2 regions of the Paraliobacillus zengyii genome follow, and region 2 is predicted to be linked to the other one. Evidence: predicted binding sites of a transcription regulator. Region 2 holds the regulator's gene; the other holds the start of a gene.
The links. Region 2 encodes Rex, which represses fermentation and respiration genes when NADH is low (regulators of the CRP and FNR family bind a similar motif). Its sites were predicted from a motif close to TTGTGAAATATTTCACAA; they were not measured.
Positions count from the first base shown of each region.

Region 1: the regulator Rex is predicted to act here: its motif matches at 7,172-7,189, upstream of DM447_RS03170 (anaerobic sulfatase maturase).

Region 1 covers NZ_CP029797.1:621,184-637,461, forward strand. The annotation lists gene DM447_RS03125 (HIT family protein) at 1-436, opposite strand, end outside; gene DM447_RS03130 (GNAT family N-acetyltransferase) at 745-1,314, shown strand; gene DM447_RS03135 (NUDIX hydrolase) at 1,432-1,899, shown strand; gene DM447_RS03140 (5' nucleotidase, NT5C type) at 2,027-2,530, shown strand; gene cobC (alpha-ribazole phosphatase) at 2,585-3,157, shown strand; gene DM447_RS03150 (GNAT family N-acetyltransferase) at 3,188-3,706, shown strand; gene DM447_RS03155 (S66 peptidase family protein) at 3,741-4,649, shown strand; partial or broken gene DM447_RS18795 (family 43 glycosylhydrolase) at 4,907-5,043, shown strand; gene DM447_RS18800 (hypothetical protein) at 5,084-5,308, shown strand; gene DM447_RS18225 (hypothetical protein) at 5,361-5,501, shown strand; gene DM447_RS03170 (anaerobic sulfatase maturase) at 5,851-7,104, opposite strand; gene DM447_RS03175 (beta-glucosidase) at 7,413-9,710, shown strand; partial or broken gene DM447_RS18420 (group II intron reverse transcriptase/maturase) at 10,320-10,741, shown strand; gene DM447_RS03190 (glycoside-pentoside-hexuronide (GPH):cation symporter) at 11,056-12,399, shown strand; gene DM447_RS03195 (sulfatase family protein) at 12,703-14,244, shown strand; gene DM447_RS03200 (SUMF1/EgtB/PvdO family nonheme iron enzyme) at 14,606-14,800, shown strand; gene DM447_RS03205 (helix-turn-helix transcriptional regulator) at 15,112-16,278, shown strand, end outside.
Region 2 covers NZ_CP029797.1:451,790-468,067, reverse strand. The annotation lists gene groL (chaperonin GroEL) at 1-1,581, opposite strand, end outside; gene groES (co-chaperone GroES) at 1,633-1,917, opposite strand; gene DM447_RS02505 (CPBP family intramembrane glutamic endopeptidase) at 2,187-2,906, shown strand; gene DM447_RS02500 (DUF4305 domain-containing protein) at 2,910-3,113, shown strand; gene DM447_RS02495 (redox-sensing transcriptional repressor Rex) at 3,149-3,787, opposite strand; gene DM447_RS02490 (ABC-F family ATP-binding cassette domain-containing protein) at 3,993-5,930, shown strand; gene tsaD (tRNA (adenosine(37)-N6)-threonylcarbamoyltransferase complex transferase subunit TsaD) at 6,180-7,211, opposite strand; gene rimI (ribosomal protein S18-alanine N-acetyltransferase) at 7,211-7,633, opposite strand; gene tsaB (tRNA (adenosine(37)-N6)-threonylcarbamoyltransferase complex dimerization subunit type 1 TsaB) at 7,650-8,357, opposite strand; gene tsaE (tRNA (adenosine(37)-N6)-threonylcarbamoyltransferase complex ATPase subunit type 1 TsaE) at 8,354-8,812, opposite strand; gene thiL (thiamine-phosphate kinase) at 8,818-9,792, opposite strand; tRNA gene DM447_RS02460 (tRNA-Asp) at 10,463-10,539, opposite strand; tRNA gene DM447_RS02455 (tRNA-Met) at 10,547-10,623, opposite strand; rRNA gene rrf (5S ribosomal RNA) at 10,665-10,780, opposite strand; rRNA gene DM447_RS02445 (23S ribosomal RNA) at 10,845-13,791, opposite strand; rRNA gene DM447_RS02440 (16S ribosomal RNA) at 14,147-15,734, opposite strand; tRNA gene DM447_RS02435 (tRNA-Ile) at 15,831-15,908, opposite strand; tRNA gene DM447_RS02430 (tRNA-Gly) at 15,918-15,991, opposite strand; tRNA gene DM447_RS02425 (tRNA-Pro) at 16,018-16,094, opposite strand; tRNA gene DM447_RS02420 (tRNA-Arg) at 16,102-16,175, opposite strand; tRNA gene DM447_RS02415 (tRNA-Leu) at 16,244-16,278, opposite strand, start outside.

The DNA.
Region 1 (16,278 bases), 170 kb from region 2:
CCAGCTCACTCAATAAAACGGATTTTAATCTTTCTAGTTCTTTGTCATTGGGTTTTATATTTTCAGCATACATTTGATCTCTAGGTGTCCACCAAACGGGGTGAGTTGGATTTGACTCTGTTTCGCTTCTAGTGAAAATGTGCCAATGCATATGAGGATCACTATTACCTAAAAGCTCATAATTTAATTTTAGTGGTTTAAAAGCTCTATGTACTGCTTCTGATACTCTGCTCATTTCTAAAAGAAACTTTTCTTTAAAGTCGTTATTTAATTCATGTAGTTCACTTCGATGCTCTTTACAAAGGAACAGTGTATAACCCTTGAAATATTGATGATCACCAATAACAACATATCCTGTCTCAAGCTCTTTAACAAAATATTTATTTGTGCCTTTTTTAATCATCTTAATCCTAGTGCAAATTAAACAATCTTCCATTAAGTGTTCCTCCAATCTTGTTGAATAAATAATCATATAACTATTTAATATTATTTTCTTACCTTCTCGAACAAACAAATCTAACTGTTAATCGTAAACACTTTCTTCTATATATTAACATAAAATACCAAATTTCACGAAAAATAATCACCTAAAAAGTTACAGTTTAGTTTAAATGTTTAATGAATAATGGTATGGTATTTATATTACATATAGAAAGGTGTGATGTCTTATGGCATATAAACTAAATCATGATAAACAAGTAGGTTTTGGTTTTTGGAAAAAGTATATGCAGAGGAGATGTCAAATTGAAATTGAAAGAAGAAATATTTGAAGTAAGCTCAGAAACAGAGAGATTAGTAATAAGACCTTTAGAGAAATCTGATTATAAAAATTGGTTAAATGAATTTGAAAACCGTTATCCGACGCAATATCGCCATGATAAAGGAAAAATAGATATGAGCGCATGTACAGAGGAATGGTTCGATAATCTCGTAGATAAACATCAAGAATTAGCACTTACGGATACTGCTCACGTATTTGGTGTATTTAGAAAAGAAGACGCTACACACATAGGTATGATAGATTTTTCAACCTTAGCAAGAGATGATTTCCAATGGGGAAGGATAGGATACTCAAACCATAATCAATATTGGAGAAAAGGGTACGGTAAAGAAGCAGTAAAAGAAGCGCTTAATATTGCTTTTGACCATTTAAAATTCCATCGGATAGAGGCCCACATCAATTTAGACAATTTTGCTTCATTCAATCTAGCAGAGAGTGTGGGGATGGAATATGAATGTACAAGAAAAGGATTTATTTTTGAATTTGGAAGATGGACAGATAATTTAATTTATTATAAAAATTCTATTGAGTAAATCTTTACAACTAATAAGGCGATTGTTCAATATAGAACAGTCGCTTTTTCACTATTGAGTATAATTCTTTAACTTTAGGTGTATTAATTCAAACTATATAATATGGGGAGTGATTTAATGGATTACATACAACATTTAAGGTCAATGGTTGGAAATGAGAAGGTGATTATGGTTGTTTCAGGAGCATTTGTTTTTGATAGAGAAAATCGAGTGCTAATGCAAAAACGCTCTGATAATGGACAATGGGGTTTGCCTGGTGGATTTATGGATTTAGGAGAGAGTGTACAAGGTACAGCCAAAAGGGAAGTGTACGAAGAAACAGGACTTTTATTAGAAGAACTTGAGTTATTTGGGATTTATTCTGGTCCTCAATATGATAAGACTTTTTCTAATGGTGATCAAGTATCACTGGTCCTTATATCATTTATTTGTAAAAAATATAGTGGAGAGTTAGTTGAAAGTAACGAGGAATCTTTACAGAATAAATTTTATTCACTTGATGAACTACCAGAATGTATATTTACAGAACATAAAATGCTAATAGATGATTTATTATCAAAGAAACAAATACCGATTATTGGGTGATAATTATAGACTGCATATTAAAGGGATATATTCCTTTTGTGTAAGATATAAATAGTGTTTCAGATTTAATAATTAATTGAGAAATAATCTATGGGGGCTTCCTATTGTGAACAGAATAGCAGTAGACATGGATGATGTACTAGCTGATCCTCTGTCTAAGCATTTAGAAATTTTTAATAAAAGATACGATGAGAGAATTTCAATGCAAGACTTACGAGGAAAATACTTAACTGAAATACGGCCTCAGTTAGAAGAAGAAATTATTAGTATATTAAATGAACCTAATTTTTTTCGTGATTTAGGTGTAATAGAAGACAGTCAAGAAGTGTTAAAGGAATTAACCCAATACTATGAAGTTTTTATTGTAACAGCTGCTATGGAATTACCTACATCTTTTTCGGCAAAATATGAATGGTTAAAACAACATTTTAGTTTTTTGAATCCGAATCATTTTGTGTTTTGTGGTGATAAAAGTATTGTTGATGCAGATTATCTGATTGACGATAATCCAAAGCACTTTAAACGTTTTAAGGGTCAAGGTATTTTATTTAATTCACCTTATAATATATACGAAACAGGCTACTACAGAGTGAATAACTGGAAAGAAGTAAGAAGCTATTTTTTAAATTAAAGTCTTATTAAATAAGGTAGTGTATTTATAAAGAAATGTTAAAGGAGCACTATAATGAAGCTATACTTGATTAGACATGGACAAACAGATTGGAATATAGTTGGTACGATTCAGGGAAGTAAAGATGTTGAACTTAATTCAACTGGGATTTCACAAGCAGAAGAATTAAGTAAAAAAATAGTTGAGACTGACTATTCATTTTCAAAGGTTTATTCAAGTCATCAAAAAAGGGCTACTAAAACGGCAAAAATACTAAGTGACACTACTAAGACTGAATGTATTGAGATTAAAGGCTTAGAAGAAATTAATCTCGGAGAATGGGAAGGCTTATCTTGGGCTGAGATACAAAAAGTGTATCCTTCAGAATTTAGTGAATGGTATAAAAATCGAAGAAACACCAAACCACCAGGAGGAGAGTCATACCAAGAAATGTTGATGCGTGTTTTAAAAACGTTAAGAAAAATAGTTGATAGTAATGAAGAAAATATTTTGATTGTAACACATAGTGCAGTTATTATGTGTTTGCAATGTTATCTAACAAATACGCCATTTGAAGAAATGACAAAATTCAAAACAGATAATATGTCAATTACAGAAATAGATAGCAGTTTAATAGAAGTGAGATGATGATTTAAAAAAAGGGGAATTAATTCATAAATGCTTTTAGTACAACCAACAATAGAATTGAAAATGCAATATAATGATTTTTATCAAGAGTGGAAGAAAAGCGAAGAAGAAATGATACCTTTCGTAATAAGAAAAGAACCGGCGGATTTTCAATCGATGCTTAACTATTTATCTGACTGTGAAAAAGGAATAGAACCATCCGAAATTTGGATACCGGAAAGTTCTACTTATTGGTTAGTAGATCATCACGAGTTGATTGGTGTCGTAAATATTCGCCATCGTCTAACAGAGCCGTTATTAAATGCTGGCGGTCATATAGGATATGGTATTAGACCCTCAAAAAGAAAAAATGGCTATGCTACTCAAATCCTTTCGTTAGCATTAGAAAAAGCTAAAGATATGAATTTAGAGAAGGTCCTTTTAGTTTGTAATTCTGCTAATATCGCATCGAATAAAGTGATAGTAAATAACGGTGGAATAAGTGATGAAGATTTTATTGATGAAAAAAATAATACGCTAAAAAGGTATTGGATTAGACTACTGACATAATTTCAAGAGGTATTAAGTAAAGGGAGGAAAGTTTATGATTAAACCATTTGCATTACAAAAGGGTGATCGGGTAGCAATTATTGCACCGGCTGGAGCACCGGACAGAGAAAAGCTAGAACAAGGAATACGTGTTTTAGAGAAAATGGAACTTGATGTAGTTATTGGACGACATGTGTTTGATGTAGAGGAAGACCTTGCAGTTACAGATAAAAGGAGATTTACTGACTTGCATGATGCATTTAGTGATCCTGCTATCAACGGGGTTTTTTGTGCGAATGGGGGAGTTGGATCAGCAAGAATTGCTCCTATGATTGATTATGAAATGATACAGAAAAACCCTAAGATATTCTGGGGATACAGTGATATTACCTATCTACATAATGCAATTCAAAAATGCAGTGACTTGGTTACATTCCACGGACCAATGGTGGCATCCGATTTGAATGACGAAGAAAGAACAGCTGAGACAGAATCTTCGTTTTTGCCTTTATTCACTAGAGAAACTCTAATCTATGATTCTCACAAATCGCCCCTCATTACACTAGCTCATGGTAAAGGAGAAGGGCGTTTAGTTGGAGGGAATCTCACGCTAATAACTAATGGATTGGGAACGCCTTTTCAAGTGAATGCAAATGAGGCGATCCTACTTATTGAGGAGGTCCAAGAACCTGCGTTTCGAATTGATGTCATGCTTACACACCTTAAACAGGCAGCTGTTTTTGATGCTGTAAAAGGTGTTGTTCTTGGTAACTTCCAAGAGGATCCAGAAGAATATGTGAAGATTAAGAAAGTGCTTGAAGACTTTTTCGCTGATGCTCCTTTCCCGGTAGTTGAGAATTTTTACATCGGTCATTGTGAACCTAATTATGGTGTGCCGTTAGGAGTAAATGCGAAACTCACAACGTCACCTCCTCGATTGGCAATCGATTCAGGTGTAAAGTGATTTCTTAAATCGGTGTTGAGTTACAAGCGTGAAAACTTTGATACTATCTTGCGGTTTTAAAAATAGTAGATTATCGCCACCTTAGTCTACTTATATATATCTTTATTATCCATTCAAGTTATGGCAAGGTGAACCAACTATATGTTTATCCCCCTCTAACTTTGGTTGCTATTGTTTTGATGAATTATTAGGTGAGATTAGATTAGAAACTTCGCTAATTGAAGGACGTAGATGTTATGCAAGGAAGGTTGAAAAGGATGGGTAAAATGTCTTTTAATCCATATTTACCCAGTATGAATATATTCCGGATGGAGAGCCTTATGTATTTGGTGACAGAATATATGTATATGGCTCCCATGATCGTTTTAATGGAAATTTTTTTTGTTTCAGCGATCAGTGCTTTGGTATTTATTGTGAGTGTAAATACAGATGTGGTGTCAACTAAGGAAAGCGTAACCCCAAATGACACGAACGAAACGAGCAAAATTGATGAGATAATTGTGCGAAATGACGAAAAGTTAGAAGAGATTGAAAGAGGTGAAAAATCACCCGAAGCATTAGATGTGGAAGCATACGAAAAAGAAAAAGAAAAAGAAAAATACAATATAGAATTATTAAGCCAAGAACGTGAAATAGCAACACTTATAAAAAAATATTAGTTGCGCGAAAAAGGGATAATAAAAACAGAAGGTAACCTTGTTTATTATGAAAATGGATATCAATTTAATCGAAAAACAAAAAATGGTGGCTAGAACTTATGAAGCCAATGACGAAAAGCCAAAGCCAACAGAAGGTCAGTATATAGCACTTTTCATGGGTTTTATTAGTGATATCGATAATAAGGTAGATTAGAAGAAATGCAGCAATACACAGATAATCACGAGCCAATTCAAGTATGGACAAACGAAACAATGGCTTATCAAAAAGAAGCATAAGAAATCATTGAATCAACAGAAGAACGACAAGAAGCTATAGAGCTTTATTATAAATCGTACGAAAATATAAGAGGTTTCAATAATGCTATATGTAACGAATGAAATATAGAAGTTGATAGAAGGAAAACCTCCGAAACTTTATTATGGCTATAAAAAAGGCTGTTTTGAAATTTCTAAACAGATCTAAGATGTATAAAATTAAAGTTGTGTACTAATGGTACTCTGATTTGGAACAAAGTTATTTATTGAAGCATATTTATTATTTATTAGACATTTTGTATCAATAAAGGTTTACAACATTTTTTGTATTTTTTTTTACTTCCGCAAATACAATAATCGTTTCTCTTAGGTAATTGATAACCAGCTTGAACAAGTTCAATTAATCTTTGTTTTTTTATCTTGGATGCAACTTCTAACAATCTATTATGTGCATATTTATATACTTGCTTATGACTTTCACAAAAGTATTCAACATCCACCTCATTATTATCTCGTATTCGGTTTCTAGGACACCCCCCGTGACATAGGTGGAGAAATTCACAAGATGTACATTGCTTAGGTAAATTGGGTTTTAGTGACAAGAATTTGTCCATCAATTTGTTATTTAAAAGACTATCAAGAGAATCTATCCCAACGTTACCTAAGCGGTAATCCTCGTGGATAAAGAAATCACATGGATAAGCGTCGCCATTTTGTTCTAATACAAGATGTTTAGGGCATGATTCTCGATGAGTACATAATCCTGCTTGTTGATTGAGGTAAGCAGATAGCATATTATCAAAGAAGCGTATAGATATGTCAGGGTTACCCTCATTATACCAAACATCAAAGGCTTCACAGAGAAAATCTCCGTATTCCTTATGAGTAATTAGAAATATACCAGGTTGATTTATATCTTGTGCTTTAAAATCCATACAAGGAATGAATTGAACGAAGGGAAAATTATGTTCCTGGTAAAAATTCATGAGATCCGTTGCTCTTGAAATATTATTTTCGTGCAGAACGGTCAAAATATTAAAATCTACTTTTGCTTCTTTTAGGTGCTCGATTCCTCGCATGATTCTTTTGTAACTTCCTTTGCCAGAACCCATAACACGTCGGGCATCATTTATATCTTCTGGACCGTCTATGCTAACACCAACTAGGAAGTTATATCTTTTGAAAAATTCTGCACACTCTTTATTTATTAAAGTACCATTTGTCTGAATGGAATTACTAATAACGGTGTTATTGGGTGCATGTTTTGCTTGCAAATGAACAACTTTTTTAAAAAAATCTAATCCTGCTAATAATGGTTCCCCACCTTGCCAGATAAAAGTTACAAAACCGTTTGATATATTCATATATTCTATAATAAATTTCTCTAATACCTTATCATCTATTTTACTTATTTGTTTTGGCATGCCGTTACATTGACTATAGTAACAATAATCACAAGCCAGATTACAAGCCTCTGATACCGTTTTCCACATTACAGATGTTAATCCATTTTCTACTATGGATGTTTCTCCATAAACCATCATCTCTCATCTCCTTCAATAAGTTGGTAAGGATAATAGCTATGTTATTAGATGATAAGTGGATTGTATATGATATTTATCACATAATGTTTTGAAAAATATTATGAAAATGGTCTAAATATATGTTTAGTATTTAAGAAGCATTTTCCAAAGTAACCTGATAAATATGTTCTTAAATACTTTTAGTGATTTCATAGGATAATATTAAAAAAATACTAATATTAATATTAAATTACCGAAAAAGTTATACAACAAACTATAATATAGATTATAGAGTTTAAAATTTTCTGATATTTGGAGGAATTGAAATGATAAGAGATGTAAATAAAATAATAGATCAAATGACTTTAGAAGAAAAAGTAGGTATGTGTTCTGGTTTAGACTTTTGGTACCTAAAAGGAATTGAAAGACTTGGTGTTCCATCAATTATGGTAACGGATGGCCCACACGGATTACGTAAACAAGCCGAAGATGCAGATCATTTAGGCTTAAGTAGTAGTGTTCCAGCAACTTGTTTTCCATCTGCAGTAGGTTTAGCAAGTTCATGGGACCGTAAGCTTGTTGAGAAAGTAGGAATTGCATTAGGGGAGGAAGCACAAACAGAAAATGTAGGTGTATTATTAGGGCCAGGAGCTAATATAAAACGTTCTCCATTATGTGGTCGAAACTTTGAATATTTTTCAGAGGATCCATATATATCGTCTGAAATGGCTGCCAGTCATATTAGAGGTGTTCAAAGCCAGGGTGTGGGTACTTCTCTGAAACACTTTGTAGCTAACAACCAAGAACACCGTCGTATGTCCATAGATGCAGTGATTGATGAACGAACATTTAGAGAAATATATCTTGCAAGTTTTGAAAATGCAGTAAAGAAAGCACAACCATGGACGGTGATGTGTTCTTATAATAAAGTAAATGGTGAGTTTGCTGCCGAAAGTAAAACATTATTAACAGATATTTTAAGAGATGAGTGGGCTTTTGAAGGATTTGTCGTTTCTGACTGGGGTGCAGTTAATGAACGTGTTGATGGTCTTGAAGCAGGTTTAGAACTAGAAATGCCAGCAAGTTATGGTATGGGTGATAAAAAGATACTAGAAGCTGTTAAAAACGGAAAACTTTCAGAAGTTAAGCTTGATCGCGCCGTAGAAAGATTACTTAGAATTATCTTTATGGCGGCTGATAATCATAAAGAAAATGCAAGTTATGATAAAGAAGAACACCATCAACTTGCTAAGCAAATAGCTAGTGAAGGAATGGTACTTTTAAAGAATGAAGATCAAGTACTACCACTCTCTAAGGATAATAATATAGCAATTATTGGTGCGCTAGCTGAAAAACCAAGATATCAAGGTGGAGGCAGTTCACATATTAACCCTACAAAACTTGATAATATATATGAAGAAATGCAAAAGGCTGCTTATAGCCAAAACAGTGTTACTTATTCACAAGGATACCACTTGAATAGTGATGATGTTGATGATCAATTAATAGCAAAAGCAAAAAAAATAGCAGCTAAATCAGATGCAGCTGTACTATTTATCGGATTACCAGATCGATATGAGTCGGAGGGGTATGATCGTTCTCACCTGCTTATTCCAGAAAATCAACGTCAATTGATTGATGAGGTATCGAAAGTGCAACCAAATGTGATCGTTGTTCTAAGTAATGGTGCACCAGTTGAGATGCCTTGGTTAAATAAGGTGAAAGCAGTACTTGAAGGATATCTAGGAGGTCAAGCTTTAGGTGGAGCAATTGCGGATCTGATTTATGGTACTGCAAATCCTAGTGGTAAGTTAGCTGAGACATTCCCAATGAAGGTAAGTGATAACCCATCTTACTTAAACTTCCCAGGTGAAGGTGATAAAGTGGAATATAAAGAAGGTATCTTTGTTGGTTATCGTTACTATGATACGAAAAAAATAGAACCTTTATTTCCATTTGGATACGGCTTAAGCTATACTTCCTTTGAATATAATAATCTAAAAATTAATAATAAAGAGATTCAAGATACAGATACGATGACAGTTAGTGTAACTGTTAAAAACTCAGGTCAAATGGCAGGTAAAGAAGTTGTTCAACTATATGTAAAAGATAAACAAAGCACAGTGGTTAGACCTGAAAAGGAACTAAAAGGATTTGAAAAAGTAGATTTAAAACCAGGTGAAGAAAAGACAGTGACAATAACATTAGATAAGCGTGCGTTCGCCTATTATAATGTTGAACTTCAAGATTGGCATGTAGAATCAGGTGAATTTGAAATCTTAGTAGGTAAGTCGTCTAGAGAGATTGTTCTAACGGATACGATTAACGTTACATCCTCGGAATCGCTTGTACAAAAATTGCATAGAAATACATTAGTAGGTGATTTAATGGCTGATCCTAATTTAGCTCCACTTGCGACAGAATTGCTAAAAGAAGCGAATAAGAACAATCCATTATTTAATATGCCTGATGAATCAGATGAAATCGCTGCAATGATGGAAGCGATGATGAAGTATTTGCCATTACGTGCTTTAGCAAACTTTAGTGGTGGTAATTTCACAGAAGATAACCTAACGGATATGATTAATAAATTAAACGAAGTACAAAAGACACCGATAGAATAGACAAATTGAGATATATTAAAAGCAAACACAAACACATTAAGTGATTGTTGTTTGCTTTTTTAGTGTGCCCAGCATGGCGTAATCTATAGGGTGCAAGTCCTGAACTGTGAAGGTAGAAGTAACAGTTAACTTAACGCAAGGGTGTCCACGGTGACGTGGAATCTGAAGGAAGCAGCGGCAAACCTCCGGTCTGAGGAACACGAATTTCATAGAAGGCTAGGTGCAATTGGATGAGTTTGCTAAACAAAACAAAGTCCTTTCTAGCAAAGGTTGTACAGAGTAAATGAAGCAGATAGGTGGAGGGAAAGATTACGTTCTTACCTAGGGAGGTTCTGATAGATAGCGCAACGCATTGCGTAACCGAACAGATCACTGTTCGCTGAACTATCAGAAGTCAGCAGAAGCCATAGTACTAGATAATTCTAGAATATCTAGGAAGGGCTGAATCATTTAGGAAGAATTGTCACTTGGCGTACGTAACACTTGATGAAGCAGAAACAAGTAACCATTCCTAATGGAGGAAACGGTGAATCCCGTAGGGGACGACATTAAAAGGGCTGAAAGCTGTTACCACACAAAAAGAAGCGACAATTCACGTAGGAGTTGGATATCATGTTGGAGAAAATCTTGTCACGAGAAAACCTATTATGAGCCTTAGAACATGTAGAACGTAATAAGGGGAGTCATGGTATAGATGAAATTCCTGTACAAAAACCTACGAGCGTATATCATGGAAAACTGGTCTACCCTGCGTAAACAAATTGAAGAAGGTTCCTATTATCCGCAACTAGTCCGTCGTGTCGAAATCCCGAAACCAAACGGTGGGAAGAGGAAATTAGGTATTCCTACGGTGACAGATCGATTGATTCATTCAACAAGCAATTGCACAAGTTCTCACCGACATATATGATCCCACGTTTTCGAAATAGAGTTATGGCTTTCGACCTAACAAACGAAGACATGACGCGGTAAGACAAGCTAAAAGTTATATGAAACAAGGCTACCGCTGGGTGAATGATATGGATTTAGAATTCTAGGACTTGAAATAAGAAAAGCGATTGCTTTTAAGAAATTAACTCATGGTAGTTTCGTTAGTAAGATTATTCGTCCCTACGAAGTTTATATAATATAGAAGAGTAATAAAGTCGTATAATTAACAAATAGTTTTAATTAAATACTAAAAATATTAATATATAACCAAAATCAACAGGTTATAAATACTATAATAACTTTAATGAATAGTAAGCGCTTTCTGATTAATTATTTTTCTCAATATGTAACGGATATAATTATGGCATGCTAAATTGATTGAAATGTAGAGAGAATTTAAGAGGAGGTATTCTTAATGTATAAAGTAGATCAGGTTTCTTGGAAAGAAAGAATTAGTTATGGGCTGGCTGATACAGCATCAAATTTAATTTTTGTAATGGTGTCCACTTATTTATTATATTTCTACACGGATGTGGTTGGTGTTGGTGCTGGAATTGTTGGTACTTTATTCTTAATCGTAAGATTTCTGGATGCGGGTACCGACTTGATTGCTGGATATACCATTGACCGTACAAATACTAAATGGGGGAAGTTTAGACCTTATTTTTTATGGTTGGCAGTGCCGTTTGCGGTTATGGGTGTGGTAACTTTTCTTGCTCCAGATTTAAGTGGAAGTGGTAAAATTGTGTATGCTTATGCAACATACATTATATTAGGACTTATTTATACATTTATTAACATCCCTTTATCTGCGATGTTACCAAGTATGACGAACAATCCATTAGAAAGACATGAAGTAACTTCTATCCGTATGATTTTCGGACAAGCGGGTGGATTTATCGTCTCAGTTGCTACGTTACCGTTAGTTGCTCTACTTGGCGGTGATGATGAATCAAAGGGCTTCGCATTAACAATGGCTTTGTTTGGTGTGATTGCTATACCAATGTTTATTAATGCATTTAAAAATACAAGAGAACGTGAATATTATAAAGCTCAAAAGGATGTTCCATTCAAAGAAGGAATTAAAGCTTTTAATATTCCTTGGCTAATCATTTTCATTACAAAAATGGCATTCTTTTTCGTTTTTATCATTCGTAACCAATCAACAATTTACTTTGTAAAGTATAACTTTGGTAATGAAAGTATTATTCCAATTGTGATGGGGCTTAATTATTTAACTGTTGTATCATTACTTCTTATTCCATGGTTCACCAAAAGACTTGGTGGTAAAAAGACGATGCAGACTGGTATTATATTCTCCATTGTAGGATCCTTAGTTATTTTCTTAAGTATTTTTGCCACATCTGTTCCTTTATTATTAATAGGAGTTGGAATTGGTGGATTAGGTTTAGGATTAGTTCCAAGTTTATTATTCTCGATGATTGCAGATACCATTGATTACGGCGAATGGAAATCTGGTGTACGTGCGAACGGACTATTATACTCAGGTTCAACGTTTGCAGCAAAATTCGGAATGGGAATTGGTGGAGCTGCGGGTGCATGGATGTTAGCTTTAGGAAATTATGATCCAAGTCTAGCACAACAATCAGCTTCTGCTTTGAATGCAATTGAATTCGCCTTTATATGGTTCCCAGTTATCAGCTTTAGTTTGGTATTAATTTTATTGCAGTTCTATAAATTAGATAAAATTCATCCGCAAATTGTAAGAGAGATAGAAGAAAGAAATAAGAATAACTAAAGAAATATAAATACTGAATAAAGTAACAAACTAATTGATCCCAGTGTAACGGTCCGTAGGACTTCCATTTCAAAATATGAGTTAAGACGAAATATTTAAGTGGGAGTAATCGGACGCTAACACCTTTATTGGTTCAACTAATAATCAGTTGGGAAGAAGAACTTCTCAATATTTGAAGTTTCCCTTTATTACATTACTATTTCCTTATTCACTAAAGATCCTTTCAGAAGTATAGTGAATTAAGTTACAATAAAATTTGCATGATACAAAATTATACTATTTTAGAAAAAGGAGAGGTTTTAAATGAGAGTATTATTTTTAGACTTGGATTCAGTAAGCCCGCAACACCTAGGATGTTATGGTTATAATCGTAATACTTCACCAAATATCGATAAGATAGCAGATAAAGGTGTTCGATTTGATAATTACTATACATCTGATGCACCATGTGCACCTTCAAGAACAGCATTAATGTCTGGCCAATTTGGTATTCGTAATGGTCTTGTAGGACACGGAGGTACTGCAGGTGATATGAAAGCAGAAGGAACTGAACGAGAACTTTTTGGGAAACTTTCACTAGGTAGTTCTTTACCGTCATTTTTAAAATTAGGAGCGGGACTAAATACGGCTCTGATAAGTCCGTTCGTGGAACGTCATTCAACATATAATTTCTATGCAGGATTTAATGAGATTTTTAATACCGGTGGATTTGGTATGGAGTCAGCCGAGCAGGTTACTCCAGTTGCTAAAGAATGGTTGGAGAAAAACGGTAAAAAGGATGATTGGTTCTTATATATTAACTATTGGGATGCTCATACACCTTATCGTGCTCCTGAAAGTTATGGTAATCCTTTTGTAGAAGAACCATTACCAAAATGGGCAAACGAAGAGACATTAGAAAAACATAAGCAAGGAGTTGGTCCTCACTCAGTTCATGAATTGGAAATTGATCATTTTGGCATGACATATACGAATGAGATATCTGAAAAGTTCCCTCGTAGTCCTGGTGAAATAAAAAATATGGATGATTTAAGAAAGATGATCGATGGTTATGATACTGGAATTAAATATATTGATGAGAATCTTGGTAAGCTATTTGAAGTAATGGAAAAACAAGGTATAATGGAAGATACTGTAATCATAATTTCAGCTGATCATGGTGAAAACATGGGACAACTAGGAATCTATGGTGAACATGGTACTGCTGACGATGGCACATGTCGTATTCCTATGGTTATTCAGTGGCCAGGTATGAAGCAAGGTACAGTAGACGAAGGTCTACATTATCATCTTGATTTACCAGTTACTTTAGCTGAATTATTGGATATTCCTGCTTCACCAGGATGGGATGGAAGAAGTTTTGCGCCTGTTTTAACTAATGGTGAAGAATCTGGACGTGATTATTTGGTTGTATCTCAATGTGCTCATGTAGCACAACGTAGTGTTCGGTTTGGTGATTGGTTATATATGAGGACTTATCACGATGGTTATCATTTGTTTGATAAGGAAATGTTATTCAATCTTGTAGAAGATCCACGAGAAGAAAACAATGTTGCAAAACTGCACAGAGACAAATGTATGGAAGGTGCGTACTATTTGCAGGAATGGCATGATGAAATGATGTTTAGAACAGGCGATGATGTAGATCCGTTATGGACAGTTATTAAAGAAGGTGGACCATTTCATGCAAAAGGGTTCTTAAAAAATTATGGTAAACGTTTGATTGAAACTGGAAGAGAAGCTCAATTTAATGAATTAAAGAAAAAGCACCCTCAAGAATTTCCTGAGGAAAAGGATCTGTTAAGTGAAAAGTTTAAAGGGGAAATGTTAAAAGGCCTATTCTAAAATTAGTGAAGTCCTAGACCGCTCGCCAAAAAAACATCTGTCTTAAAAGTCAAAGGACAGGTGTTTTTTTCTTGTAAAAATATGTTAGAATATGAGTGAGTTACGAATTAGGTTTTATATCTTAATAGAGATGGCTGAAATTTGCTTCTGTACAATATAGTAATTATTATTTTACAAGCAGAAGAGGACTACGGTTTGGAATAATAAAAAATGTACAATTCTTGAATAATAATAAGGATGAGGCAAGTTCATTTTGTGAAGTATTATTGATGTAAATAGACAATTTCCTAAGAAAAACAAGGTGTTATACTTCCTAAAAATGGATCAGTTCCCTGCTGACTAAAATAAACGACTATTTTTAATTAAGCAAAAAAAGTATCCGCTGGGCGATATAATAACACCTAATGGGATGCAGATATATTATTGTAATATTTGGCAAGGAGATTTTCCGCGTCAGAACACAGAAGAAGAGGGTTTTCTTAATACAGCACCTGTTAAATCATTTTCGCTAAATGAGAATGGCTTTTATAATATGGTAGAAAAAATATGGGATTAGTGTGAAGATTGTTTTACGAATAGACTTGATCGTAAAACAGATTAATAGTCAGACTCAAAAGGTTATGGGTGACGGATCTTATCTATGCCATAAATCTTATTGTAACCGATGTCATTTAGGTGCTCATAGTTCAAATACACTTGATAGTTCCAAAGTTAATATAGGTTTTCGATGAGCAGAAGATGTTGAATAAATAGAGTTCTAGGTTTTAAATGAAAAATTTTTTCTGACATTTATAAGCTCGATTTATATAGCGAAATTGACTTATCATGTAAGATGTCAGAATAGAATGAATAAAGGAGCCTGCTACTATGTTACCGAATCAGGAGCATTTAGAATATATCTGTGAAATTCTTAGTCTATCTTATGATCTGCCTGCTTTTATATTAAATAAAGAAGGAGTTATTCAGTTTGAATCTGGATCAAACTTTGTCAAACATCCATTGATTCAATCAAAAACAGAACTATTCCATCAATTGACAGATCAAAATGATAGTTGTGAATTTCCTATTTTTCGGATAACTATTTATTTAGAAAACTTTATATCGGTAGCATTAAAAGACAGTCATGGCTATTATGGAGCAATTTTAATAGGTCCAATTATTGACTCTCGATTAATAGAGGAGATGATAGAAGGACTAGTATCGGACTTAAAGGTTCCTAGTTATAAAAAAGAAAGCGTTTTCAAATATTATAGAGAATTGCCTAACATGAGTAAAATGAAAATAGCCTATCTAAGTTTGCACTTGTATTATATGTTATACAAAAGAAGACTGGATCCTGTGGATGTAATTGAGAAAAATAGATCAATAAACAAAAAAATAGTAGAAATAGAGGATCCAAACTATAGTGTCTCAAAAAGAAGGCAGGATGTTCGTTTACACCATGACTTATTGTATGAGCAGAAAGTTCTCCAATGTGTTGTGGAAGGAAATAAAGTTGGAGTGATTAAGTATTGGAGATCAAATGATGAAGAAGGAGATTTAGGGGTACTATCAAAGAAAAGTCATCTTAGACATTTAAAAAACCTTGGAATATCTGCTATCACTCTAGCTACTAGAGCTGCCATGAAAGGTGGGATTAATCATGAGGTTGCTTACACATTGAGTGATCTGTATATTCAAAACATAGAAGATATAGATACAAGCAAAAATGTTGAGCTATTCATAGAGCATACCTTAGGCGATTTTGCAGAGCGAGTAAGGAAAAATAAACAACAAAAATATTCTAGACCAGTAAACTTTTGTCTGAACTATATTTTCAATCATCTCTATGACGAGATCAGCCTAGATATCCTTGCAAATGTTTCAGGAGTTCATCCTAATTATTTATCTGCAATTTTCAGAAAAGAAGTTGGAACTACGATGAAAAATTATATTCTTAATACTAAGATTGAAGAGGCCAAGACGCTTATACAGTTTACTGAATACTCCTTATTGAAAATTTCAACGTTGTTAAATTTTTATGACCAAAGTTAC
Region 2 (16,278 bases):
ACCTGTGTTTTCTTCAGGAATGTCTGCTACTACTGCTTCAGTAGTTAGGAACATTGCTGCAACGGATGCTGCGTTTTGTAGTGCTGAGCGTGTAACTTTAGTTGGGTCTACGATACCAGCGTCGATCATGTTTACCCATTCGCCAGTAGCCGCGTTATAACCCATGCCTACTTTTTCTGTTTTAAGACGTTCTACAATAATAGAGCCTTCTAAACCAGCATTGTGTGCGATTTGACGAACTGGTTCTTCTAAAGAACGAAGTACAATATTTGCACCAGTTTGTTCGTCTCCAACTAAATCAAGTGCTTGAACGTTTTTGTAGACATTAATTAACGCTGTACCACCACCAGCAACAATACCTTCTTCTACAGCTGCGCGTGTTGAGTTCAATGCATCTTCAATGCGTAGTTTACGTTCTTTTAATTCTGTTTCAGTTGCTGCACCAACTTTAATTACTGCAACCCCACCAGAAAGTTTTGCTAAACGTTCTTGTAGTTTCTCTTTATCAAATTCAGAAGTAGTTTCTTCTGCTTGTGCACGAATTTGTGCAACACGTGAAGAGATTTGTTCTGGATTTCCAGAGCCTTCAACTATTGTAGTGTTTTCTTTTGTTACAACTACTTTAGTTGCGCGACCTAATTGTTCGATTGTAGTGTTCTTCAACTCAAGACCAAGGTCTTCTGTAATTACTTCTGCACCAGTTAATGCTGCAATGTCTTCAAGCATAGCTTTACGACGATCACCAAAACCAGGTGCTTTAACTGCTACGGCATTAAATGTACCACGAAGTTTGTTTACAACAAGTGTTGCAAGTGCTTCGCCTTCTACATCTTCAGCTATTAATAGAAGTGGTTTACCTTGTTGTACAACTTGTTCTAGAACAGGAAGTACTTCTTGGATATTATTGATTTTTTTATCTGTAATTAGAATGTACGGATCTTCAAGTTCTGCTTCCATTTTATCTTGGTCAGTAACCATATATGGAGAAGCATAACCACGATCAAATTGCATACCTTCTACTACTTCTAATTCTGTATTGAAACCTTTTGATTCTTCAATTGTGATAACACCGTCGTTACCAACGCGTTCCATAGCTTCTGCGATTAATTGTCCTACTTCATCGTCACCAGAGGAGATTGCTGCAACTTGTGCAATTGAATCTCTTCCTTCAATCGGTTTAGAAATACTGCGTAATTCTTCAGTTGCAACTTTCACTGCTTTTTCAATACCACGACGTACGCCTACTGGATTTGCACCAGAAGCAACGTTTTTCAAACCTTCTTGAATCATTGCTTGTGCAAGTACTGTTGCAGTTGTCGTACCATCACCAGCAACATCGTTTGTTTGAGATGCAACTTCAGCTACAAGCTGTGCACCCATATTTTCAAACGCATCTTCTAATTCAATTTCTTTAGCAATTGTTACACCATCATTAGTAATAAGCGGTGAACCATATTTTTTACCTAATACGACATTACGTCCTTTTGGTCCTAATGTTACTTTCACTGCATTTGCTAATGTATCTACACCTCGTAGCATTGCGCGACGAGCATCTTCACTAAATTTCAATTCTTTAGCCATCTTAAAAGCCCTCCTTGATTCTTAAGTATCTTTAAAATTAATTGTCTTCGCTTAGCCAATAATAGCTAGAATGTCACTTTCACGAAGAATTAAGTATTCATTACCTTCATACTTCACTTCTGTGCCTGCAAATTTAGAGAAAATAATTGTATTTCCTTCTGCGACTTCCAAAGGAAATCTTTCTCCATTATCTGCTACACGACCAGACCCGACTGCAACAACTTTTCCTTCTTGCGGCTTTTCTTGTGCAGAATCTGGTAAAACAATTCCACTTGCTGTTTTCTGTACTTCTTCTACGAGTTCAATAATGACACGGTCTCCTAATGGCTTTAACATTATAAAAACCCTCCTTCATATATTTCAAAATGGTTTTATTTATTCTTAGCACTCACCAATGAAGAGTGCTAACACAATTATTATAATAATGAATTGTTTACCATTTTGCAAGTATTGCACTTGTTTTTTTTATGTTTTTTTTAAACATAGTAAATTACATTGGATTTCATCATTCAATTAGAAAAATCGAACTAGTACAATTCTATTCTAAAGTTATGTTAAAATACGTATATTGGACAATTATATATTATTAAAGGAGACGTTTAGCTTTGACTAGAAACTACATATACATCTTAGGAACATATATATTGATGCAACTTTCTTCTTATCCACTTCTATTGGTCCTAGAAATTGCTGATGTGAACGAAGACTATTTTGGAACAATAGGTATCGCGTGGACCGTATTCAGCTTTTTGGCAGCATTACTCATTATATTACTGTTGTTAAAACCTGAGAAAAATTTGAGAAAAGACCCAGAAGCAGCCAGTAATGGTATGGTAATCATTTGGTCTCTTATAGGCTTAATCTTAGCATTCATTGGCCAAGGGGTTATCAACTATCTTCAAACAACATTTCTTGGAGTTAGTCCAGATTCAGAGAATACCCAAAATATAATCGAAATTGCAAGAGCAGCACCAATCTTTATCATTGTAGTTGCTGTAATTGGTCCAATTTTAGAAGAAATTGTTTTTCGAAAAATCATTTTCGGAAGCATATATAAAAGAACGAACTTCTTTATTGGCGCCTTAGCTTCTGGTTTAATTTTTGCAGTGGTGCATAATGATTTCCCACACATTTTAACCTATCTAACAATTGGATTTGTGTTTGCGTTTATTTATGTTCAATCAAAACGGATTATTGTACCAATCATTGCACATGCATCGATGAATACAATGGTCGTCATTGCACAATTAAGTATTTCACCAGAAGAGCTTGAGAAAATGCTCGAGCAATATGAAAAATTACAAATGATAGTGATTGGAGGCTAACATATGCGAACCTCGCCATTGGTTGCAGCAACCTTTTACATTGGTATTGGGATTGCATTCACATATATAGGGATAACATCAATCCAAGAGACCGGTTGGAGTTTATTAATTCTATTATTTGCTATATTTGCTACTTTAGATTTTGCAGTAGCAATTCGCCTAATTAGAATACACATTCATATAAAGAAAGCGAAGAATTCAAAATAATAAAGCAGTGACCTAATTAGGTCACTGCTTTATTTCTATTCCTCTACTGCATCATTTGGATAATGCTTCATGAAGTATAACAATGACTGTAACTCAACTGCTAAATCAATGTGATGGACTCGGACATCTTCTGAAACATTTATACGTGCAGGTGTAAAATTTAAAATACCTGTAATTCCGGAATCAGTTAATCGATCCGTTATTTGTTGTGCCTCTGCACCTGGTACAGTTAAAATAACCGCCTCAACGTTACCAAGTTTCTTTTCCAAATCATCTATATGATGAATCGGTACACCTCCAATTTCTTGGCCTACTTTACCATCATCTGCATCAAATGCCATTTCTATTTTTGTGTTGTTATTTTTCGTGAAATTATAATGCAAAAAGGCAGTTCCTAAATTACCTACACCAATTAATGCTACATTGCTCGTCTCATCTTGATCTAATGTTTTTCTAAAGAAGCCTAATAAATATTCGACATTATAGCCATAACCTTTTTTACCTAATGCTCCAAAATACGAGAAATCTCGTCTAATCGTTGCAGAGTCAACTTTTACTGCTTCACTCAGTTCTTTTGAAGAGACACGCGATTTTCCTTGTATATGTAAATTATTTAAAAAGCGATAATATAATGGTAATCTTTTAGCTGTTGCTTGTGGTATTTTACTTTGCATATTTCAATCCCCTTTATAACAATTTGTACAAACCCCTAATAAACCTTGACCTAAAGCCATACGTTTTTAAAATCCAACGTATTTGTCGTGAACTAATTCACTTACTTCTTCTAGTATAAAGCAATTCACCAATTAATACACGTCCATTTGCTTGCTAGTGTGATAAAAAGTGCGATACACTAGAAAAGATGAGGTGAACAAAAAGATGATTTTAATGCAAGTAAACAATTTAGTGAAGAGATATGGTGCTGAATTAATTCTATCAAATATAAAATTAGAAATACAAACCAACGATCGGATTGCTATTGTTGGTAGAAATGGGGCAGGTAAATCAACCTTACTAAAAGTAATGGCTGGTCTCCTCTCTTACGATGAAGGTGAAATCCATAAACCAAAAGATGTCTCCTTAGGTTATTTAGCACAAAACACTGGGCTAGAGACCAATGAAACCATTTGGGCTGAAATGCTTCATGTTTTCGAGGATTTAATAAAAAAGGAAACTGCACTTCGTAAAATGGAATTACAAATGGGCGATCCTGCAATTATTCAAGATGAAAAAAGATATCAACAACTACTTGCACAATATGATATACAGCAACAAGCCTTTAAAATGGAGGGCGGTTATCACTACGAAGCCGATATAAAGTCTGTATTAAATGGCTTGCATTTTCAAGACTACGACCTAGAAACGCCAATTAATACACTTAGTGGTGGTCAGAAAACACGTTTAGCGTTAGGAAAACTACTTCTATCAAAGCCCTCTATTTTAATATTAGATGAACCAACAAACCATTTAGATATTGAAACATTAACATGGCTTGAAGGTTATTTAAATAATTATGATGGTGCGGTTGTAATTGTTTCACACGATCGTTATTTCTTAGATAAGACAACGAAAACGGTATATGAGATTTCCCGTAATCAGTCGAAAAAGTATCATGGTAATTATACTAAGTATTTAGAACAAAAGGCTGTAGATTATGAGTTAGAAATGAAGCAATTCGAGAAACAGCAAACCGAGATAAAAAAACTTGAAGATTTTGTTCAAAAGAATCTTGTTCGCGCATCTACAACTAAAAGAGCACAAAGTAGACGAAAACAACTAGAAAAGATGGATAGATTAGATCAACCCAGTGGTGATGAATCTTCAGCCACCTTCTCCTTCAATATAAATCGTAGAAGTGGTAATGATGTTTTAAAAATTAATAACCTTGCTTTTCGTTATAACAAGGATGAAGAGACTATCTTTTCTGACCTTACATTCCAAACAAATAGAGGTGACCGCATCGCTTTAGTTGGACCTAATGGTGTAGGGAAGACCACTTTATTAAAAACGATTATAGATGAACTAGAGCCTTCTAGTGGGTCTATCGATATTGGCAGCAATGTACAAATCGGTTATTATGATCAGGAACAAGCAAATCTCAGTTCCATTAAATCTGTTTTAATGGAACTTTGGGACGATTATCCAACAGTAAATGAAAAAGATATACGGACAGTGCTTGGTAACTTTTTATTCTCTGGTGACGATGTTTTAAAAAGTGTTAACTCCCTAAGTGGTGGTGAAAAGGCTAGACTAGCTCTTGCTAAACTCATGATGCAAAAGGCAAATCTATTAGTACTCGATGAGCCAACAAATCATTTAGATTTAGACAGTAAAGAGATATTAGAGGCTGCATTACTAGAGTTTCCAGGAACACTGATTTTCGTTTCACATGATCGTTATTTCATTAATGAAATTGCTTCTCAAGTTATCGAAATGCAACCAGACGGGGCTACTATTTTCTTAGGTGATTATGATTATTACTTAGAAAAGAAACAAGAAGCGTTTGAATTAAAAAAATTAGAAGAGCAGACTTCTAATCAAGTCACAAAAACCAAAGACGTGAAGACTAACTTTCATACTGATAAAGAAAAGAAGCAAACACAACGTAAGAAAGAGAGACGAATTACAGAAATAGAAAATAAAATAGAAGTACTCGAACAGGAAATAGCTGAAAATGAAGATTTATTATGCCAGCCAGAAATTTTTCAAGATCATGAAAAAGCTTTAGAATTAACAGAAAAAAATGACCAGAATAATAAACAAATGGAAGATTTAATGGAGGAATGGGAATTGCTTCAGGAAGAAGTGAAAGGCTAACAAAAGAGTTAGCCTTTTTTATTGTCCACAGGGTTATATACATAAAAAGTACTTATAATATAATGTATTTACAAGTTATCCACTTTATCAACAGTTTTTTAACTACTTACCCACAGAAATTGTGCACAACTATAGTATATGTTATTAGTGGGTTTGTAAAAATGTATCCACATTTCGAATAACTTTCTGTGGATAACATAGTTTTTCATTTAAAAAAGAAGCGAAAGGAATTATTTATCCTTTCGCTTCTTAGCGTCGACCATAGAGCTCAATATCTAACCCAGGGTTAGCATTTAAAAACCAATCTGAACGATGACCTAAGGTGTAAGCAATCGATCCTGCAGCGCCTATCATTGCAGCATTATCGGTACACAACCATAACGGTGGTATGAGTAACGCTACTGGTTCCTGTTCAAACTTATCTGTTAAGGACTTTCGTAAGGTTTGATTCGCAGCTACACCACCTGCTACAATAACTTGCTTTACCTGGTATTTCTTTGCTGCTTGATAAGCCTTTTCTGTTAAAACCTCTACCACACTAGCTTGGAAACTTGCTGCTATATCTTCTTTCTTTAAAACTTCTCCACGTTGCGTCGCATTATGAATCGTATTGATTACGGAGGATTTCAAGCCACTAAAACTAAAGTCATAAGAGCCTTCTTCAAGCCAAGCACGTGGAAAATCGATCACTTCTTTACCTATTTGTGCTAGTTTATCAATTTGTGGTCCACCAGGATAGGGTAAATCCAATGTTCTGGCAACTTTATCATAAGCTTCACCAGCTGCATCATCTCGCGTTTCACCAATGACTTCAAATTTTCCATGTTCTCGCATTAAAATTAACTCTGTATGTCCACCAGAAACAACTAATGCAAGGAGTGGAAAAGTGAATTCTTCCAATAACCGATTTGCATAAATATGACCCGCAATATGATGTACACCAATTAGTGGTTTATTATGAGCAAATGCTAAGGCTTTTGCTGCATTTACCCCAACTAACAAAGCACCAACTAGACCTGGGCCTTCTGTAACAGCAATTGCATCAACATCATCTACAGTCATTTTAGCTTGTTCAAATGTTTCCTCTAATACAATTGTAATTTGTTCAACATGATGTCGTGATGCAATTTCAGGGACAACACCACCAAAACGCTTATGACTTTCAATTTGTGATGCTACTACGTTAGCTACTACTTCTGTTCCATTTTTAATAACCGCAGCAGCAGTTTCATCGCAACTCGTTTCTATTGCTAATATGTATTCATCTTTTTTTGTATGCATTATAAGTCCACCCACATCACTATTGCATCTTCATTATTATCAGTATAATAATTTTTCCTTATACCGGCCGGTTTTAAACCAAACTTCCGATATAACCTCTGTGCAATTATATTTGATACACGTACTTCCAAAGAAAGTCTTCTTACCCCACTTGCAATAACTTGATTAATAATATATTGGAATAAACCTACACCATAATTTTGACCACGATAATCTGGCAAGATAGCTATATTTGTTATTTGTGCCTCATCAATTACGATCCATACACCACAAAAACCAATGATCTTATCGTTTTTTTCTACAACATAATAATGTGCGTATGAATTTTCCGTCAACTCTTTTTCATATATATCTATTGTCCACGGTAAGGTAAATGATTTTTTTTCAATCATTGCTACTTCTTCTATATCTTTATATGTCATTTCTCTAAAAAGGATATCATCCATTATGTTCTTTCCTTTGTGCTTCTAACCATTTCGCTTCAGCCTCTACTAACCGTAAATAATTTGGAATTAACTCATGTACATTAGTAGGTTGACGATCTCTTCCTGCTATTGCTAATAGTGATGGTCTTGCAATATGAAATGATTCTAATGGAATAATGGCCAACTCGCCAAGTGTCTCCATTATTAATTCCCTATACATCTCTATGTCTGGACTTAAAAAAATGATCTTTTCATTTTTTTGTTTTAATTGCTTTAACCAATCTTCAAATAAAATATTTTGTTCCTCTTCTACTGATTCCAATACACCAATATCATTAGGTTGGTACAATCCAGTATAGACTAATCCACGTCTCGCATCAAAAAACGGACAAATAAGTTGTTGAAAACTTGCTGCCTGTAGTGCTAGTGTCTCTAAACTAGAAATTCCTATTACAGGAATATTTAAAGACCATGCCATCGTTTTAGCAGTTGATAATCCTATTCTTACACCAGTATACGACCCCGGACCTTTCGCAACAACAATTCTTGATAAGTCTCTGGGCGCTAACATTGCATCACTCATAAGTTGCTGAATAGCAGGCATTAATCGAACAGAATGCTGATTCTTACTGTTAGAAATATATTCAACTTTCAATTTATCTTGTTCGTATATGGCAATTCCCATCGTCTCACTTGATGTATCTATTGCTAGTATATTCATCGTAATAACTCCTCACATAACCTTTGAAAATCAGCGCTTTTTGGATAAAATGTAATCTTTCGTTTTAGATCGTCTATCACTTCTAAAGATATATCTAACCGCGCTTCAGGTAAAAACGGTTGAATGAATTGTGGCCATTCTACTATCGATATACCATTTCCATTAAAGTATTCGTCAAATCCAATGTCTTCTTCACTATCTTCTAGACGATAAACATCCATATGATAAAGTGTTAATTCACCGACATACTCTTTTACAATTGTATAGGTGGGGCTATTTATTGTTCGCCTAACACCTAATCCAGCACCTATTCCCTTAGTAAAAGTCGTTTTACCAGCACCTAAATCACCTTTTAATGTGACTACATCACCTGGTCTTAACAAGATTGCTAACTTTTCAGCAAAACGCGTTGTTTCCTCAGATGTATGTGTTATAATCTCAAATTTTTTCGTCATAAACTCTATCTCCTATGTGTATAGCCGTCTTTATTTAATAACTTCTTCGCTCCACCTTCATGGATAAAAGCCAGCTTATTAGTAGACTCTTCATCTGATACAAAGCCAATCTTTGTAATTTTCGTATTTGTTTTCTTAGCTGCCTCTTGGACTCTATTCCAATCTTTTTGGGGAACTGATCCTATCAACTCAAAATCCTCTCCGCCAAACAATTGAAAGTTTCGTTGTTGTTCACTTGTAAATTGCGTTAAATTCTCATGCTTTGGTAGTTTTAACAAATCAAGATGAATGGTAAGATTTGACGCGACAGCAAGCTCATTTGCTTCACTAGCAATTCCATCACTTATATCATTTAATGCTACACGATCTAATTCTCCTAAAGCTTCTGCAAATGCCACTCGTGGTGTAGGTAAACGATGTCGATCAATTAAATACTTATGATTCTTTAAGTTATCCAATTCTTTTGTAGTTAATAAATATAGTCCTGCAGCGGCATCTCCTAATGTTCCCGTTACGAATAGTATATCATTTTCTTTCATGTCACTTCGATACCGTGCTTTTCCTTTGTCGACAATACCTATAATTGTAACAGAAACTACTAACTCGGAACCAGCTACAGTATCACCACCAATTAAATCCATACGATAATTTGATGCAATAGCCTTCATTCCTTGATAAATTTCTTGTAACTCCTGATCAGACCAATCCTCTGGTATTACTATTGAGATCATATAATAAGTCGGCGTAGCACCCATTGCTGCCATATCACTGATATTTGTAGCCAAGACGCGGTATCCAACATGATACGGATCCATTGTTTCTCTTGAGAAATGAATATTCTCAACGAATGTATCAACAGCTGTGACTACATCTTGATAATTCTGGCGAAAAACAGCTGCATCATCACCAATTCCTTTAACTATGCTTGATTGTTTATACGTACTCTGTTTAATTGAATCAATAAATTTAAACTCATCCATGAACGACCCTCATTTTTTATTATTACTATCTATATCATAGCAAAAAAACAAACAATTAAAAATCATGACGCATATATTTAGGCTATTTCAAGAAGATATATCTATAAACTTCGACGTAAACATTACAGGCTTAACACGCTTTGGAAATACATTAGTTGGTACAGTTTATTGTTGGAGGTGCTATATCAACTATAACAGATAGATCAACGTTGTTATGAGCACAATAAAACTTTATGAGCCAACAGATTGCGTATTGCGTATTACTTTTAAATTATATCCAACTGAAGAAGCAAATGGATGATACTCATGGAAAATTAAAAGCGATTTTCTTCTTGCAATGTATAGCTTTGAAGCATTACTTGTTCTGTGGGAACAGCACGAGTCGAAGATCCACTTGGTAATTTGTTTTTCTTTACCAATGAAAACTTTAAGCTTTGCGCACAGAAAAGGGAGTCAATTTGCTGACATAGTGGATAAAAAAATTTCGCTGCGTCGAAATATAGATCGAGTCATACATTTTAAAAGTAATATATTTTATTAATCGTCCTTCAATGAAAAATTAGTATTCAGAAAAAGTATAATTTTGGTAGATAAATAATTTTATTCAAAAAAGCCTTAGGAGTATATTCCTAAGGCTTCAATTATATGTATTATTAATTTAAAATAAAAATGGCGGTCCGGACGGGACTCGAACCCGCGACCTCCTGCGTGACAGGCAGGCATTCTAACCAACTGAACTACCGGACCAATAATTTGGTTGCGGGGGCAAGATTTGAACTTGCGACCTTCGGGTTATGAGCCCGACGAGCTACCAGACTGCTCCACCCCGCGATAATGTAGATTATATAACCTACTATATTAAAAAAATTCTGGCTTAGCGACGTCCTACTCTCGCAGGGGCAAAGCCCCAACTACCATGAGCGCTGAAGAGCTTAACTGCTGTGTTCGGCATGGGAACAGGTGTGACCTCTTCGCTATTGTCACTAAACCATTTTGAAGATAGTGTACCTTCAAAACTAGATAAGAATTACAACAAGACACCATATAGTATTATAGTTAAGTCCTCGATCTATTAGTATTCGTCAGCTACACGTGTCACCACGCTTCCACCTCGAACCTATCAACCTCATCGTCTCTGAGGGATCTTACTCTAAAAAGATGAGAAGTCTCATCTTGAGGGGGGCTTCATGCTTAGATGCTTTCAGCACTTATCCCTTCCACACGTAGCTACCCAGCGATGCTCTTGGCAGAACAACTGGTACACCAGCGGTGTGTCCATCCCGGTCCTCTCGTACTAAGGACAGCTCCTCTCAAACTTCTTGCGCCCACGACGGATAGGGACCGAACTGTCTCACGACGTTCTGAACCCAGCTCGCGTACCGCTTTAATGGGCGAACAGCCCAACCCTTGGGACCGACTACAGCCCCAGGATGCGATGAGCCGACATCGAGGTGCCAAACCTCCCCGTCGATGTGGACTCTTGGGGGAGATAAGCCTGTTATCCCCGGGGTAGCTTTTATCCGTTGAGCGACGGCCCTTCCATACGGTACCGCCGGATCACTAAGCCCGACTTTCGTCCCTGCTCGACTTGTAGGTCTCGCAGTCAAGCTCCCTTCTGCCTTTACACTCTTCGAATGATTTCCAACCATTCTGAGGGAACCTTTGGGCGCCTCCGTTACTCTTTAGGAGGCGACCGCCCCAGTCAAACTGCCCACCTGACACTGTCTCCGAACCGGATCACGGTTCTGGGTTAGAAGGTCAACACAGCCAGGGTGGTATCCCACGGGCGCCTCGACGTAAGCTAGCGCTCACGCTTCAACGGCTCCCACCTATCCTGTACAAGCTGTGCCGACATTCAATATCAGGCTACAGTAAAGCTCCACGGGGTCTTTCCGTCCTGTCGCGGGTAATGCGCATCTTCACGCATCGTATAATTTCACCGGGTCTCTCGTTGAGACAGTGCCCAAGTCGTTGCACCTTTCGTGCGGGTCGGAACTTACCCGACAAGGAATTTCGCTACCTTAGGACCGTTATAGTTACGGCCGCCGTTTACTGGGGCTTCGGTTCAGCGCTTCGCCCGAAAGCTAACGCATCCCCTTAACCTTCCAGCACCGGGCAGGTGTCAGCCCCTATACTTCGCCTTACGGCTTCGCAGAGACCTGTGTTTTTGCTAAACAGTCGCTTGGGCCTTTTCACTGCGGCTTCTCGTAAAAGAAGCACCCCTTCTCCCGAAGTTACGGGGTCATTTTGCCGAGTTCCTTAACGAGAGTTCTCCCGATCACCTTAGAATTCTCTTCTCGCCTACCTGTGTCGGTTTACGGTACGGGCACCTCTTTCCTCACTAGAGGCTTTTCTTGGCAGTGTGAAATCCGGAACTTCGGTACTTAAGTTCCCTCCCCATCACAGCTCAACCTTACATTGGACGGATTTACCTATCCAACAGCCTCACTGCTTGGGCGCGCATAACCAGCAGCGCGCTTTCCATATCCTACTGCGTCCCCCCGTTGTTCAAACGGAAAGGAGGTGGTACAGGAATATCAACCTGTTGTCCATCGCCTACGCCTTTCGGCCTCGGCTTAGGTCCCGACTAACCCTGAGCGGACGAGCCTTCCTCAGGAAACCTTGGGCTTTCGGTGAAGAAGATTCTCACTTCTTTTTCGCTACTCATACCGGCATTCTCACTTCTAAGCGCTCCACCAGTCCTCACGGTCTGACTTCGCTGCACTTAGAACGCTCTCCTACCAATCCAAGAAGTGCAATACTTCTTGGAATCCGTAGCTTCGGTGATACGTTTAGCCCCGGTACATTTTCGGCGCAGCGTCACTCGACCAGTGAGCTATTACGCACTCTTTAAATGATGGCTGCTTCTGAGCCAACATCCTGGTTGTCTATGCAACGCCACATCCTTTTCCACTTAACGTATACTTTGGGACCTTAGCTGACGGTCTGGGCTGTTTCCCTTTCGACTATGAACCTTATCACCCATAGTCTGACTCCCAAGGCAATATGATTGGCATTCGGAGTTTGACTGAATTCGGTAACCCGGTAAGGGCCCCTAGTCCAATCAGTGCTCTACCTCCAACATACGTTCCTTGAGGCTAGCCCTAAAGCTATTTCGGAGAGAACCAGCTATCTCCGTGTTCGATTGGCATTTCACCCCTACCCACACCTCATCCCCGCATTTTTCAACATGCGTGGGTTCGGGCCTCCAGTCAGTGTTACCTGACCTTCACCCTGGACATGGGTAGATCACACGGTTTCGGGTCTACGACCCTTTACTATCACGCCCTATTCAGACTCGCTTTCGCTGCGGCTCCACCTGTGCGGCTTAACCTTGCAAAGAATCGTAACTCGCCGGTCCATTCTACAAAAGGTACGCCGTCACTCATTCTTTTTCCCGAAGGAAAATATCGAGCTTCGACTACTTGTAGGCACACGGTTTCAGGATCTCTTTCACTCCCCTTCCGGGGTGCTTTTCACCTTTCCCTCACGGTACTGGTACACTATCGGTCACTAGGGAGTATTTAGCCTTGGGAGATGGTCCTCCCGGATTCCGACGGAATTTCTCGTGTTCCGCCGTACTCAGGATCCACGCTGGAGGAAACGTCCTTTTCATTACAGGGCTCTTACCTTCTTCGGCTGATCGTTCCAGATCGATTCATGTAAAACGTTTCTTTGTAACTCCGTATAGCGTGTCCTACAACCCCAAAAAGCAAGCTTTTTGGTTTGGGCTGATTCCGTTTCGCTCGCCGCTACTCAGGAAATCGCATTTGCTTTCTCTTCCTCCGGGTACTAAGATGTTTCAGTTCCCCGGGTCTGCCTCACTTTACCTATGTATTCAGTAAAGTGTCCTACTCCATTACGAGCAGGGGGTTCCCCCATTCGGAAATTCCTGGATCAATGCCTACGTACGGCTCCCCAAGACATATCGGTGTTTGTCCCGTCCTTCTTCGGCTCCTAGTGCCAAGGCATCCACCGTGCGCCCTTTCTTACTTAACTATATTAGTTAATAAAAGCGTTTGGTTCTTCTTACTTTGATATGATGTCTTGTCATATGTTAGGCTCACGTTCTGTTTTATACAAAGTACAATCCTTCTCGCTTCCTAACTTCTTATCTAGTTTTCAAGGTACATAAAATGAAAGATACTTGATCTCTCAAAACTGAACCAAACCACACAGTATGTTTTCCTATTATGTCCAGCTTCTAGCACGCAACGACTAGTAAACTTCCTTCTCCTCCGTACGATAAGGCAACATCAACTCACTTTCGTTCGTTGTGTTTTCTTTATCTCCTTCGGTTCAGTCCAGTTCATACGTCGTTAAACGCGTGCTTACGCTTTTCATTTATCCTTAGAAAGGAGGTGATCCAGCCGCACCTTCCGATACGGCTACCTTGTTACGACTTCACCCCAATCATTGGCCCCACCTTCGGCGGCTGGTTCCTGTAAAGGTTACCTCACCGACTTCGGGTGTTGCTAACTCTCGTGGTGTGACGGGCGGTGTGTACAAGACCCGGGAACGTATTCACCGCGGCATGCTGATCCGCGATTACTAGCGATTCCGGCTTCATGTAGGCGAGTTGCAGCCTACAATCCGAACTGAGAATGGTTTTATGGGATTTGCTTCACCTCGCGGCTTCGCTGCCCTTTGTACCATCCATTGTAGCACGTGTGTAGCCCAGGTCATAAGGGGCATGATGATTTGACGTCATCCCCACCTTCCTCCGGTTTATCACCGGCAGTCACTTTAGAGTGCCCAACTAAATGCTGGCAACTAAAATCAAGGGTTGCGCTCGTTGCGGGACTTAACCCAACATCTCACGACACGAGCTGACGACAACCATGCACCACCTGTCACGCTGTCCCCGAAGGGAACGCCCTATCTCTAGGGTTGGCAGCGGATGTCAAGACCTGGTAAGGTTCTTCGCGTTGCTTCGAATTAAACCACATGCTCCACCGCTTGTGCGGGTCCCCGTCAATTCTTTTGAGTTTCAGCCTTGCGGCCGTACTCCCCAGGCGGAGTGCTTAATGCGTTAGCTGCAGCACTAAGGGGCGGAAACCCCCTAACACCTAGCACTCATCGTTTACGGCGTGGACTACCAGGGTATCTAATCCTGTTTGCTCCCCACGCTTTCGCGCCTCAGCGTCAGTTACAGACCAGAGAGTCGCCTTCGCCACTGGTGTTCCTCCACATATCTACGCATTTCACCGCTACACGTGGAATTCCACTCTCCTCTTCTGTACTCAAGTTCCCCAGTTTCCAATGACCGCTTGTGGTTGAGCCACAAGATTTCACATCAGACTTAAAGAACCGCCTGCGCGCGCTTTACGCCCAATAATTCCGGACAACGCTTGCCCCCTACGTATTACCGCGGCTGCTGGCACGTAGTTAGCCGGGGCTTCCTCGTTAGGTACCGTCAAGGTACCGTCCTGTTAGAACGGTACTTGTTCTTCCCTAACAACAGAACTTTACGATCCGAAAACCTTCATCGTTCACGCGGCGTTGCTCCGTCAGACTTTCGTCCATTGCGGAAGATTCCCTACTGCTGCCTCCCGTAGGAGTCTGGGCCGTGTCTCAGTCCCAGTGTGGCCGATCACCCTCTCAGGTCGGCTACGCATCGTCGCCTTGGTAGGCCATTACCCTACCAACTAGCTAATGCGCCGCGGGCCCATCTGTAAGTGACAGCCAGGGGTGAAAGTAAACTTTCACCCTAGCCGCCTTTCAACTTCCCTTTAGGTAAAGAAAAGTGTTATCCGGTATTAGCCCCGGTTTCCCGGAGTTATCCCAGTCTTACAGGCAGGTTGCCCACGTGTTACTCACCCGTCCGCCGCTCAATCCATAAGTTTCACCCCGAAGGGATTCACTTATTTCATGCGCTCGACTTGCATGTATTAGGCACGCCGCCAGCGTTCGTCCTGAGCCAAGATCAAACTCTCCATAAAATGCGAGCTTGCTGCTCAAATACTTAACTAGCTTGTTGTTTCTACTTACTTAACATACTGTGTGTTTCGTTCAGTTTTCAAAGATCAATTGTTAAATGGTGGGCCTGAGTGGACTCGAACCACCGACCTCACGCTTATCAGGCGTGCGCTCTAACCAGGCTGAGCTACAGGCCCATTTTACAATGGAGCGGGTGAAGGGAATTGAACCCTCGACATCAGCTTGGAAGGCTGAGGTTTTACCACTAAACTACACCCGCATTATTAAATATATAAATTGTCCTCATGGTCGGGAAGACAGGATTTGAACCTGCGACCCCTTGGTCCCAAACCAAGTGCTCTACCAAGCTGAGCTACTTCCCGGTTATGATGCGCCCGAGAGGAATCGAACCCCTAGCCTTTTGATCCGAAGTCAAACGCTCTATCCAATTGAGCTACGGGCGCTCGTTAAAGCGACATATTTAAATATATCACAGAGCACCTAAAACGTCAATGATTTTCTATAGTCAACTTGGTGCGGTCGAGAGGACTTGAACCTCCACGGGTT